One region of the Actinomadura vinacea genome, then DNA from elsewhere that is predicted to be linked to it. Evidence: riboswitches for the same ligand, from Rfam matches in the RefSeq annotation. Region 1 holds a riboswitch; the other holds the start of a gene.

Region 1 (6,178 bases):
CGGCGGCGTTCTCCTCGTTCACGGCCAGGGCGAACAGGGTGACCCAGTCCATCGCGTGCAGGGGGTCGGCGGGACTTTCGGACGTCAGCTGGCGGTGCAGCTGCGGCGCGCGGCGGCGGACCTTCAGGCCGCCGGGCAGCAGGCCCTCGCGGGTGCAGCCGCGGTCGACGCAGGCGCGCATGACCCGCCAGAGATCGAGCAGGCCGGACCGGATCTCCGCCTCGGTACGGCCGAAGGCCCGCTCGTTCTCCAGCATCAGGGCGGAGATCGACAGCCCGGTCTCCCCGCACCGCTCCAGCAGCTCGGCGGCGGTGTCGAAGCGGTGCGGCAGGACGGTGTCGTCCGGTTTGATGCGGTCGGCCCCGGTGGCGTTCTCGTCCACGACGAAGCCGCCGCCGACCGAGTAGAAGACCTTCGAGCGCAGCTCGCCGCCGCCGGCGCCGTAGGCGGTGAAGCGCATCCCGTTGGGGTGGCCGGGCAGCGACTCCTTGCGCTCGAAGACCAGGTGCTCGTTCACCACGAACGGGACGTCGTGCGAGCCGAACAGGCGCAGCGCGCCGCGGGAGCGGATCGCGGCGAGGCGCTCGTCGACGGTGTCGACGTCGACCGTCTCCGGTTTGTCGCCCTCCAGGCCGAGGATGACGGCCTTGTCGCTGCCGTGCCCCTTGCCGGTGAGACCGAGCGAGCCGTACAGGACGGCCCGCACGGACGCGGTCTCCTCCAGCAGGCCGTCGCCGTGCAGGCCGCGCGCGAACCGGTGCGCGGCCGCCATCGGGCCGCCGGTGTGGGACGAGGACGGCCCGATGCCGATCTTGAAGAGGTCGAAGACGCTGATCGCCATGGTCCGGGACGTCCCGTGACGTCAGAGGTTCGGGTAGAGGGGGTGCTTGGCCGCCAGTGCCCGGACCCTGACCGCGAGCGCCTCCTTGTCGAACGTGGGCTGCAGTGCCAGCGCGATGACGTCGGCCACCTCGGCGAAGTCCGCGGCGGTGAAGCCGCGGGTGGCCAGGGCGGGCGTGCCGATCCGCAGGCCGGAGGTGACCATCGGGGGGCGCGGGTCGTTCGGGACGGCGTTCCGGTTGACGGTGATGCCGATCTCGTGCAGCCGGTCCTCGGCGTCCCGGCCGGTGAGCTCGGAGTCGACCAGGTCGACCAGCACCAGGTGCACGTCGGTGCCGCCGGTGAGGACCTTCACCCCCGCCTTCGCGGAGTCCTCGGCGAGCAGCCGCTCGGCCAGCAGCCGGGCGCCCTCGACGGTGCGCCGCTGCCGGTCCTTGAACTCCTCGGACGCGGCGATCTTCAGCGCCACCGCCTTGGCCGCGATCACGTGCTCCAGCGGGCCGCCCTGCATGCCCGGGAACACCGCCGAGTTGATCTTCTTGCCGTACTCCTCGCGGGCCAGGATCAGCCCGCCGCGCGGGCCGCCCAGCGTCTTGTGCGTGGTGGTCGTCACGATGTCGGCGTACGGGACGGGCGAGGGGTGCAGGCCCGCGGCCACCAGCCCGGCGAAGTGCGCCATGTCGACCATGAGCAGCGCGTCCACCGAGTCCGCCACCTCGCGGAACCGGGCGAAGTCGAGCTGCCGCGGGTAGGCCGACCAGCCCGCGACGATCATCTTGGGCCGGTGCTCGGCCGCCAGCGCGGCGACCTCGTCCATGTCGACCAGGCCGTCCTCGGCGCGGACGTGGTAGGGCACCACGTTCAGCACCTTGCCGGAGTAGTTCAGCCGCATCCCGTGCGTCAGGTGGCCGCCGTGCGCCAGGTCGAGGCCGAGGATCGTGTCACCGTGCTGGAGCAGCGCGAAGTAGACCGCGGTGTTGGCCTGCGCGCCGCTGTGCGGCTGCACGTTGGCGTGCTCGGCGCCGAACAGCTCCTTGGCGCGGTCGATGGCCAGCTGCTCGGTGATGTCGACGAACTCGCAGCCGCCGTAGTAGCGCCTGCCCGGGTAGCCCTCGGCGTACTTGTTGGTGAGGACCGACCCCTGGGCCTCCAGCACCGACGCCGGCGCGAAGTTCTCCGAGGCGATCATCTCCAGCGTGGACTGCTGCCGGTCCAGCTCGGCGGCCACCGCGCGGGCGACCTCCGGGTCGGCCTCGGCCAGGGATTCGTTCAGCGGGTCCTTGAACGACACGGTCAGGACTCCTCGATCAGCTTGTCGTAGGCCTCGGCGTCCAGCAGGTCGCCGGGCTCGTCGGAGATCCGCACCTTGAAGATCCAGCCCTCGCCGTACGGGTCGTCGTTGATCACCTTGGGCTCGTCGATCACCGAGGTGTTGATCGCGGTGATCTCGCCGCTGACCGGGGAGTAGATGTCGCTGACCGACTTGGTGGACTCGACCTCGCCGCACGGCTCGCCGGCCTCGACCTGGTCGCCCTCGCCGGGCTGCAGTTCGAGGAAGACGATCTCGCCGAGGGCGTCGGCGGCGTGCGCGGTGATGCCGACGGTGACGATGCCGTCCTCGGCCGTGCCGAGGCCCGACACCCATTCGTGCTCTTCGCTGTAGCGCAGCTGCTCCGGAACGCTCACGGTGGTTTCTCTCTCCAGGTCTCAGGAACGCTTGTAGAAGGGCAGGGCGACCACGTCGACCGGCTCCCGGCGGCCGCGGACGTCGACGGCGAGCCCGTCCTCGTCCACCCCGATGTCCACGTAGGCCATCGCGATCGGCGTGCCCAGTGTGGGGGACGGGGCGCCGCTCGTCACCACCCCGCACGGCGTGCCGTCGGACATGACGACCTCGTACCCCTTGCGGGGCGCCCGGCGGCCGCGCGCGACCAGCCCTACGAGCCTACGGCCTGGCGGGGTCTGCGCCTGCGCGGCCAACGTGGCCTTTCCCACGAAATCTCCGGGCTTATCCAGCTTGACCACCCTGCCCAGGCCCGCCTCGTACGGATTGGTCTGGACGGTCAGCTCGTTGCCGTACAGCGGCATGCCCGCCTCCAGCCGCAACGTGTCCCGCGCCGACAGCCCGGCCGGGGTCACCCCCTCGACCGCCGCCAGCTCGTTCCACAGCGGCACCGCGTCCGCGGCCGACACGAACAGCTCGAAGCCGTCCTCGCCGGTGTAGCCGGTACGGGCGATCAGCGCGTCGACGCCCGCGACCTCGTCCGCCATGATCGCGTAGTAGCGGAGGTCGGGCAGCGGGGCGGCGGTGAACCGGGACAGGATCCCCTGCGCGTCCGGCCCCTGCAGCGCGATCAGCGCGTACTCGCCGGAGCGGTCGGCCACCCGCGCCCCCGCGAAGCCCGCCGCCCGCTCGGTCAGCGCGGCCAGCACCGTCGCGGCGTTGGCGGCGTTGGCCACCACCATGAACGTCTGCTCGGCCAGCCGGTAGACGATCAGGTCGTCCAGCACCCCGCCGTCGACCCCGCAGATCATCGTGTAGCGGGCCTTGCCGACGGCCATGGGGGACAGGTTGCCGACCAGCGCGTAGTCGAGCGCCGCGGCCGCCTCCGGACCGTCCACGAAGATCTCCCCCATGTGGGACAGATCGAACAGCCCCGCGGCGGACCGCACCGCGCGGTGCTCGGCGGTCTCGCTCGCGTACCGCAGCGGCATCAGGTAGCCGGCGAAGTCGACGAGGTGCGCGCCGAGGGCCCGGTGGACGTCGTACAGCGGCGTCTTCCTGGCGTCCCCCGGGTCTGAGGGCGCTGTGCTGGACATGGGTCGGCTCCTTCGTCGCGGGCGCGTGGAACCAATCGTCCCACCCGCACCGGGCGCGGTCGGTGCCTCCCCCTCTGTCATCGGCCGGTCGCGGCGCCTGAGAGCTTCACCCCGCACGCCCGCGGAGGGCGGAGGGCTTTCACCTTCGGCGGGGGACGGTCGCGTCCCCGCTTTCCAGAGGTCGCCTGGCCCGCGCGGTCCTTGGGCCTGAGAGGTTCCGGGGAGGATTTGCTCCTTCGGCGTCCCTGACCGGCTGCCAGGGCACTCTCCCGCGCGGGATCATCGGCTGGTGGCCAGGCTAGCAGCGGCCGCACCCCGCCGACCAGCCGCCGGCGCCCCGCCCCGCTGAACCGGACGGGGCGCACCCGCCGTACCACCGGCGGGTGCGCAAGGGCCACGCGTGCATAACTCCACGGTCACGAGAGGCCCGGATTCACGTACCCTGAACGGGTCGTTGGAGATCACGGAGGGACGGGGCGAGCATGGGCTGGTTGGCGGGAGTACTGATCCTGTTCTTCGGCCTGCTGGCGTCGATCGCCCTGCATGAACTGGGCCATTTCTCCTTCGCCAAGCTCTTCGGCGTCCGGACCCCGCAGTTCATGGTCGGCTTCGGCCCCACGATGTGGTCCCGGCACAAGGGCGAGACCGAGTACGGCGTCAAGTGGATCCCGGTCGGCGGCTACGTCCGCATGATCGGCATGCTGCCGCCGCGCAAGGGCGACCGGCCCGGCGAGGTCCGGCAGATCAGCACCGGGCCGTGGCAGAGCCTGATCGAGTCCGCCCGCGGCGCGTCGCTGGAGGAGATCCGCCCGGGCGACGAGGACCGCGTCTTCTACGCCAAGAAGTGGTGGCAGAAGCTGCTCATCATGTTCGGCGGGCCCGCGATGAACCTCATCCTCGCGGTGATGTTCTTCGGGATCCTGCTCATGGGCATCGGCACCCCCACCCCGCAGCCGGTGATCGGCTCGGTGGCCAAGTGCGCGATCCCCGCCGGCTCCAAGCTCACCGACTGCCCGCAGGGCTACACCCCGACCCCGGCCGCCTCCGTCGGGCTCAAGGCCGGCGACCGGATCACCACTTACGACGGCCGCAAGATCGGCTCCTACGACCAGTTGCAGGGCCTGATCCGCGACTCCGGCGGCCGCACCGTCGCCGTCACCGTCCAGCGCGACGGCAAGCCCGTCGCACTGCAGGTGCCCGTCACCCGCAACCAGATGTACGACCTCAACGACACCGAAAAGGTGGTCAACGTCGGGTTCCTGGGCATCACCCCGCTCCAGGAACGCGAGCGCCAGGGCCCGGTCGCCGTCGCCGACTACATGGGCGAGCTGACCGCGCACACCGCCGGGGCGCTGCTGCGGATGCCGCAGAAGATGGTCGGCGTCTGGAACGCCGCCTTCGGCGACGAGAAGCGCGACCCCAACGGCCCCATCGGCGTGGTCGGCGTCAGCCGCCTCGGCGGGGAGATCGCCGCCTCCGAGAGCCCCACCGTCGAGAAGGTCGCGATGTTCATCGCCCTGCTCGGCTCCCTCAACCTCGCCGTCGGCATGTTCAACCTCGTCCCGCTGCTGCCGCTGGACGGCGGCCACATGGCCGGGGCCATCCTGGAGGCCGTCAAGAAGGGCTTCGCCCGCCTCTTCCGGCGTCCCGACCCCGGATACGTCGACGTGGCCAAGGCGCTGCCGCTCACCTACGTGATGGCGGCCGTGCTGATCGTGATGGGCGGCCTGCTCATCTACGCCGACCTGGTCAACCCCATCCGCTTCAACGGCTAGGGCATCTCGCCCGTCTTGAGGAAGGCCCGCAGCGTGTCCATGTACGGGCCCACCGCGATGCCCTGCCCGGCGAGCCAGTCGTCCGACCCGTAGGTGCGGGCGTACCGCTCGCCGCCGTCGCAGATCAGCGTGACCACGCTGCCGCGCTCGCCGCGCTCCAGCATCTCCGCGACCAGCAGCGCCACGCCCCACATGTTCGTCCCGGTCGACCCGCCCACGCTCCGGCCGGTCACCTCGCGCGTCCACCGCATCGCCGCGATCGACGCCGCGTCCGGCACCTGGATCATCCGGTCGATCACGGTCGGCAGGAACGACGGCTCCACCCGCGGCCGCCCGATCCCCTCGATCCGCGAACCCGCCGCGGTACGGGCGCTGTCCCCGTCCGCGAACGCGCCGAAGAACGCCGAGCCCTCCGGGTCCACCACCGCGACCCGGGTCTGGAACCGCCGGTACCGCGCGTACCGGCCGATCGTCGCGGACGTCCCGCCGGTCCCCGCGCCGACCACGATCCAGGACGGCTCGGGGAACCGCTCCAGCCGCAGCTGCTCGAAGACGGACTCGGCGATGTTGTTGTTGCCGCGCCAGTCCGTCGCCCGCTCCGCGTAGGTGAACTGGTCCATGAAGTGCCCGCCGCACTCCCGCGCCAGCCGCCGCGACTCGGCGTAGATCGCCGCCGGATCGGCCACCAGATGGCACCGCCCGCCGTAGAACTCGATCAGCTCGATCTTCTCCTGGCTGGTGCG
Region 2 (6,178 bases), on a different contig from region 1:
TGTAGAGGATCGGGTAGTGCGGGGCCAGCCGGGCGGCCAGGTAGTTCGCGGCGATGATCGCGCTCTCGGTGGCGGCGCGCAGCCCGTCCGGGCCCATCATCGCGACGTAGGCCCAGGAGATCGGCAGGATGCCCGCCGAGCCCCACGGCGCCGCCGAGATCGGCCCCACCCCCGTGTCCTGCGGGCCGGCCTCCGCGCGCAGCGGGTGGCTGGGCAGGAACGGCGCCAGGTGCCCGCGCACGCCGATCGGGCCGACGCCCGGCCCGCCGCCGCCGTGCGGGATGCAGAACGTCTTGTGCAGGTTGAGGTGGGAGACGTCGGAGCCGAACTCGCCGGGACGGGCCAGCCCGACCAGCGCGTTGAGGTTGGCGCCGTCGACGTACACCTGGCCGCCGGCCGCGTGCACGGCCGCGCACACCTCGGTGATCGTCTCCTCGAACACGCCGTGCGTGGACGGGTAGGTCACCATGATCGCCGACAGGGCCGCGCCATGCTGGGCGAGCTTGCCGTGCAGGTCGTCGAGGTCGATGTTGCCGCCGTCGTCGCACTTGACGACCACGACCCGCATTCCGGCCATGACCGCGCTGGCGGCGTTGGTGCCGTGCGCCGACGACGGGATCAGGCAGATGTTCCGGTGCCCCTCGCCGCGCGCGGCGTGGTAGCCGCGGATGGCCAGCAGCCCGGCCAGCTCGCCCTGCGAACCGGCGTTGGGCTGCACCGACACCTTGGCGTACCCGGTGATCTCCGCCAGCCGGTCCTCCAGCTCGCCGATCAGCTCCAGGTAGCCGCGGGCCTGCTCGACCGGCGCGAACGGGTGGATGTCCGCGAACTCCGGCCAGGTGACGGGCTCCATCTCGGCGGTGGCGTTCAGCTTCATCGTGCAGGAGCCGAGCGGGATCATCGACCGGTCCAGCGCGATGTCCTTGTCCTGCAGCCTGCGCAGGTAGCGCAGCATGGCGGTCTCGGACCGGTGCCGGTGGAAGACCGGGTGGGTGAGGTAGGGGCTCTCGCGGCGCAGCTCGCCGAAGGCGTCCCCCTGAACACCATCCGGCAGAGCACCGTCCGGCAGGGCGCCGGCCGGTGGGGCGCCGTCCAGGCCGAACGCGCGCCCGACCGCGCCGATGTGCTCGTCGGTGGTGGTCTCGTCGCAGGCGATGGCGACGTGGTCGGCGTCCACCGGGCGCAGGTTGACCCCGCCCAGCCGGGCCTTCTCCACGATCTCGGCCGCGCGGCCCGGGACCCGGGCGAGCACGGTGTCGAAGAAGCGGTCGTGCACGACCTCGACGCCGGGCGCCTCGCGCAGCCCGGCGGCCAGGCCGCGGGCGTGCCGGTGGACGCGCTGGGCGATCGCGGCCAGCCCCTCCGGCCCGTGGTAGACGGCGTACATGCTCGCCATCACCGCCAGCAGCACCTGCGCCGTGCAGATGTTGCTGGTGGCCTTCTCGCGGCGGATGTGCTGCTCGCGGGTCTGCAGCGCCAGCCGGTAGGCGGCCGCGCCGTCGGCGTCGACCGAGACGCCGACCAGGCGTCCGGGCAGCTGCCGCTGGATGCCCTCGCGCACCGCCATGTAGCCGGCGTGCGGGCCGCCGTAGCCGTACGGGACGCCGAACCGCTGCGCCGACCCGACCACGATGTCGGCGCCGGACTCGCCCGGCGGCCGCAGCAGGGTCAGGGCGAGCAGGTCGGCCGCGACCACGACCTGGGCGCCGCGCTCGTGCGCCTGCGCGGCCACCGGCTCCAGGTCGCGCACCGCCCCCGAGGCCCCCGGGTACTGCAGTAGCACGCCGAAGAAGTCGCCGTCGGGCAGCCCCCCGCCCAGGTCGGCGGTGGCGACCTCGATGCCCAGCGGGACGGCGCGGGTGCGGATGACCTCGATCGTCTGCGGGAGCGCGTCGGCGTCCACCAGGAACGTGCCCGGCTCCTTGCGCCTGGACGCGCGGTGCGCCAGCGCCATGGCCTCGGCGGCGGCGGTGCCCTCGTCCAGCATGGAGGCGTTGGCGACCGGCAGCCCGGTCAGGTCGCTCACCACGGTCTGGAAGTTCAGCAGCGCCTCGAGCCGGCCCTGCGAGATCTCCGGCTGGTACGGGGTGTAAGCGGTGTACCAGCCCGGGTTCTCCAGGACGTTGCGCAGGATCACGCCGGGAGTGATCGTGCCGTGGTAGCCGAGGCCGATCATCGAGGTCAGCACGGTGTTGCGGGACGCCAGTTCGCGCAGCCGCTCCAGCGCGGCGGTCTCGCTCAGCGCGGGCGGCAGGTCGAGCGGCCGGTCGGTGCGGATCGCGGCGGGCACCGCGTCGTCGATCAGGGCCTCGGCGCCGGAGTAGCCGATGGCCGCCAGCATCCGGTCCTGGTCGGCCGGCGCGGGCCCGATGTGCCGGTCCGCGAACGCGGACCGGGGGTGCTGCGGCGAGGCCACGGGGGCGAAGTACTGGGCGGTCATGCTGGGGAGCCTCCTGGGCTTTCGCGGTCGCTCAGGCGCCACCGGTACCGCGATGCGCACCGCGGCCGGCGGCCGTCTCCCCCTCTGTCATCGGCACCTGAGAGATTCGCCCGCGTCCCGGGCTTTCCCCTTCGGTGAGACCCCGTTCCCCCACCGGGGAACGGCGCCTGCTCTCCAGAGGTGCCTCGCCCGCGCGGTCCTTTTGCCTGAGAGGTTCCGGGGAGGGTTGCCCCTTCGGCGCCCCACACTGGTTGCGTGGGATCTCTCCCGCACAGGGTCGACGGCGTTCTCCATGAAACTCTATCCAACCCGCCGCCGGAACGATCGCGACGGGGCGGGGGCACGGGCGGCGGGCGTGCCGGAAAGCGGTCGGCCACCGGCCCCGGGCCGTTGATCCCGGGGGGCTACGGACCAGTACGATACCCACATCTCACGGGGACGGGACCCGACCGTGCAAGCGCTTGTGCGAACGCTCGGCCGGGCGGCGGGTCACGGCGCGGGCGGCGCCGGTTCTCGGCGGGGCCCGGCGACGGCCCCGGAAAATGGGGGCCGCGGGGGCCAGGAGGGTACGAATCACCTTGAACGTGAGAGCGGACGGACCGGGCACCGTGCTCGACCGCACGACGCCGGTCCGGGGACGCCGATCGCAGTGACAGGTCCGGACGGCGGTGTGGGCGTGACACAGACCCACCGGGAAGAGCACAAGGACGAGTCGGTTCGGCCCGGCCCGGCCGCCGCCACGGCCGTGCCCGTCGACGAGCCGCCGCGCCCGGACCGCATCCGGCGGCCCTCCGACGCGATCCGGTTCGCCGCCTCGGTGGCGGGGCTGGTGGCGGTGATGCTGCTGGTCTTGTTCGCCTTCGCCCAGCAGACCACGCACGGCCTGCAGACCGACATCACCCAGGGCACCGCGCACGCGCCGCGCTTCCTGCTGACGCTGGCCACGCTGGTGTCCAGCTTCGGGGTGCTGGCGGTGCCGGTGGCGTTCGCGGTGGAGCGCCTGTTCCACAAGGACGGGGTGCGGGTCGCGATCGGGCTGCTGGCCGCGGTGATCGCGTTCGCCGTGACCGTCCTGCTGGACGACCTGGTGATCTCCTCCGCGCCCGGCGGGGTGCTGGACTCGCTGATCTGGGGCGGCACCGAGACCGCGCCGGTGCACACCGACATCGCCCCGGTGATCGCGTTCGTCACCGCGGTCGGGATGGCCGGCCGCGCCCGCTGGCAGGCCGTCACCTGGACGATGATCGGGCTGGCCGCGCTGACCGGGCTCACCGCCGCCTACGCCTCGGTCGCCGCGCTGGCCGCCACCTACTTCCTGGGCCGCGCCATCGGCCACGGCACGCTCTACGCCGTCGGCACGCCGAACCCGCGGCCGCCGGGCCTGGCGGTCGTCGCCGCGCTGGAGCGCCTGGGGCTGCGCACCCTGCGGGCGCGGCGGCTGTCGGACGACGAGGACGAGGTCCGCCGCTACGGGGTCCGGATCGCGCACTCGCCCGACGCCGTCCCGACCGACGGCTCCGGCGTCGCGCTGCCCCGCGGCGACTGGCAGCTGGAGGTCAGCGTCCTGGACCGCGACCAGCAGACCGCCGGGGTGCTGTACCGGGTGTGGCGGCTGGTCCGGCTGCGCGAGGCGGCGCCCCGGCGCCCGGTGCGCTCGCTGCGCCGCTCGCTGGAGCAGGAGTCGCTGATGGCCTACGCCGTCGACGCGGCGGGCGCCCGCACCCCCCGGCTGGTCGGCACCAGCGAGGTCGGCACCGAGGCCGCGCTGGTGGCCTACGAGTACGTGCCCGGCCGGCGGCTCGACGACGTCCCCGACGAGGACCTCACCGACGCGGTGCTCACTGACGTCTGGGGGCAGCTGAAGCGGCTGCAGTCGGCCCGGCTGGCGCACCGGCGGCTGGAGGGCGGCGCGTTCCTGATCTCCGAACGGGGCCGGGCGTACCTGATCGACCTGCGCTCGGGCGAGATCGCCGCCGGGGATCTGACGCTCCGGCTGGACCTGGCGCAGTTGCTGACCACGCTGGCGCTGCGGGTGGGGCCCGAGCGCGCGGTCCACACGGCCGCGCGGGTCCTGGGCGAGAAGGCGCTGGCCGCCGCGGTGCCGCTGCTGCAGCGGGTCGCGCTGTCCCGCGACACCCGGGCCGCGCTGCGGCACGACCGCGAGCTGCTCACCCGCATCCGCGAGCAGATCGTCCGGCTGGGGCCCGAGGGCGAGGCCCCGCCGATCCGGCTGGAGCGGTTCCGGCCGCGCACCATCTTCAGCATCGTGGCGCTGACCGTCGCCGCCTACATCGTCGTCCCGCAGCTGAGCAGCGTCGACCCGGTCCAGCTGGTGGCCGGCGCCAAGTGGTGGTGGATGGGGGTGGCGCTGGGCGCCGCCGCGCTCACCTACCTCGCCGCCGCGTTCATGCTGATGGGCTTCGTCCCCGAGAAGCTGCCGCTCGGCCGGACCGTGCTCGTGCAGGTGGCCGCGTCGTTCGTGAAGCTGGTGGCGCCCGCGGCGGTGAGCGGTGTCGCGCTCAACACCCGCTACCTGCAGCGCTCGGGGGTGCGGCCCGGCCCGGCGGTGGCCAGCGTCGGCGCGTCCCAGCTCATGGGCATGGCGATGCACATCCTGCTGCTGATCCTGTTCGGGTTCATCACCGGCTCCACCGGCAACGCCACCCGCGATCTGGCGCCGTCCCGCACGATCGTCATCGTGCTGCTGGCGCTGGCGGTGCTGACCGCGATCACGCTGACCATCCCGCGGGTGCGGCGGTTCGCGACCAGGCGGCTCAAGAGCATGTTCTCGGGCGTCGTGCCGCGGCTGGTCGACGTCCTGCAGTCACCGAAGAAGATCATCACCGGGCTGGGCGGGTCGCTGCTGCTGACCGTCGCTTTCGTGGTGTGCCTGGACGCCTCGGTCCGCGCGTTCGGCGAGTCGCTGCCGTGGACGGCGGTGGTGGTGGTCTTCCTGACCGCGAACGCGGTGGGTTCGGCCGCGCCGACCCCGGGCGGGCTGGGCGCCGTCGAGACGGCCCTCACGGTGGCGCTGACGATCTCCGGCCTGACCGCCGAGGCGGCGACCTCGGCGGTGCTGCTGTTCCGGCTGCTGACGCTGTGGCTGCCCGTGCTGCCGGGGTGGGCGGCGTTCGCCTACCTCCAGCGCAAGGAAGCGATCTAACCGGGGGGGTCAGCCCGTCCTGCGGGCGCGGCGCCGGTGCGCGAGCTCGTCGTGGGGGTGCTCGCCGGAGTCTTCCGGGTCGTCGGTGGCGGCGCGTTCGGCGGGGAGCTCGGCCAGGCTCCCCTCCACCTCCTGCCAGACGCGGCCGAGCGCGATGCCGAAGACCCCCTGGCCGCCCTGAAGGAGATCCACGACCTCGTCGGCCGAGGTGCACTCGTAGACGCTCACGCCGTCGCTCATCAGCGTGATCTGCGCCAGATCCCGGACGCCCCGGTCGCGCAGATGCGTCACGGCCGTCCGGATCTGCTGCAACGAGACCCCGGTGTCCAGCAGCCGCTTGACGACCTTCAGGACGAGGATGTCGCGGAAGCTGTAGAGCCGCTGGCTGCCCGACCCGTGCGCGGCCCGCACGCTGGGCTCGACCAGCGCGGTGCGCGCCCAGTAGTCCAGCTGCCGGTAGGTGATCCCGGCGGCGGCGCAGGCCGTGGGCCCGCGGTAGCCCACGTCCTCGGGCGGCGCGGACACCTCGGTGTCGAAGAGCAGGCCCTGCTCTCCGGCGCGCCGAGACGCCATCT

The links. Region 1 has a riboswitch for glycine ahead of gcvT (glycine cleavage system aminomethyltransferase GcvT). Riboswitches for the same ligand answer to the same signal wherever they lie in the genome.
Region 2: linked by a shared signal. The riboswitch ahead of gcvP (aminomethyl-transferring glycine dehydrogenase) and the one ahead of gcvT (glycine cleavage system aminomethyltransferase GcvT) in region 1 are both predicted to bind glycine.

The regions. Positions count from the first base shown of each region.
Region 1 is NZ_BAAARW010000020.1:758,145-764,322, reverse strand. Features, by position in the region: gene ABD340_RS27960 (L-serine ammonia-lyase) at 1-841, opposite strand, end outside; gene ABD340_RS27955 (serine hydroxymethyltransferase) at 863-2,131, opposite strand; gene gcvH (glycine cleavage system protein GcvH) at 2,134-2,526, opposite strand; gene gcvT (glycine cleavage system aminomethyltransferase GcvT) at 2,548-3,660, opposite strand; glycine riboswitch at 3,732-3,841, opposite strand; glycine riboswitch at 3,846-3,942, opposite strand; gene ABD340_RS27940 (M50 family metallopeptidase) at 4,143-5,435, shown strand; gene cds1 (L-cysteine desulfhydrase Cds1) at 5,432-6,178, opposite strand, start outside.
Region 2 is NZ_BAAARW010000024.1:56,607-62,784, reverse strand. Features, by position in the region: gene gcvP (aminomethyl-transferring glycine dehydrogenase) at 1-2,440, opposite strand, end outside; glycine riboswitch at 2,515-2,624, opposite strand; glycine riboswitch at 2,625-2,720, opposite strand; gene ABD340_RS31645 (flippase-like domain-containing protein) at 3,117-5,603, shown strand; gene ABD340_RS31640 (MerR family transcriptional regulator) at 5,613-6,178, opposite strand, start outside.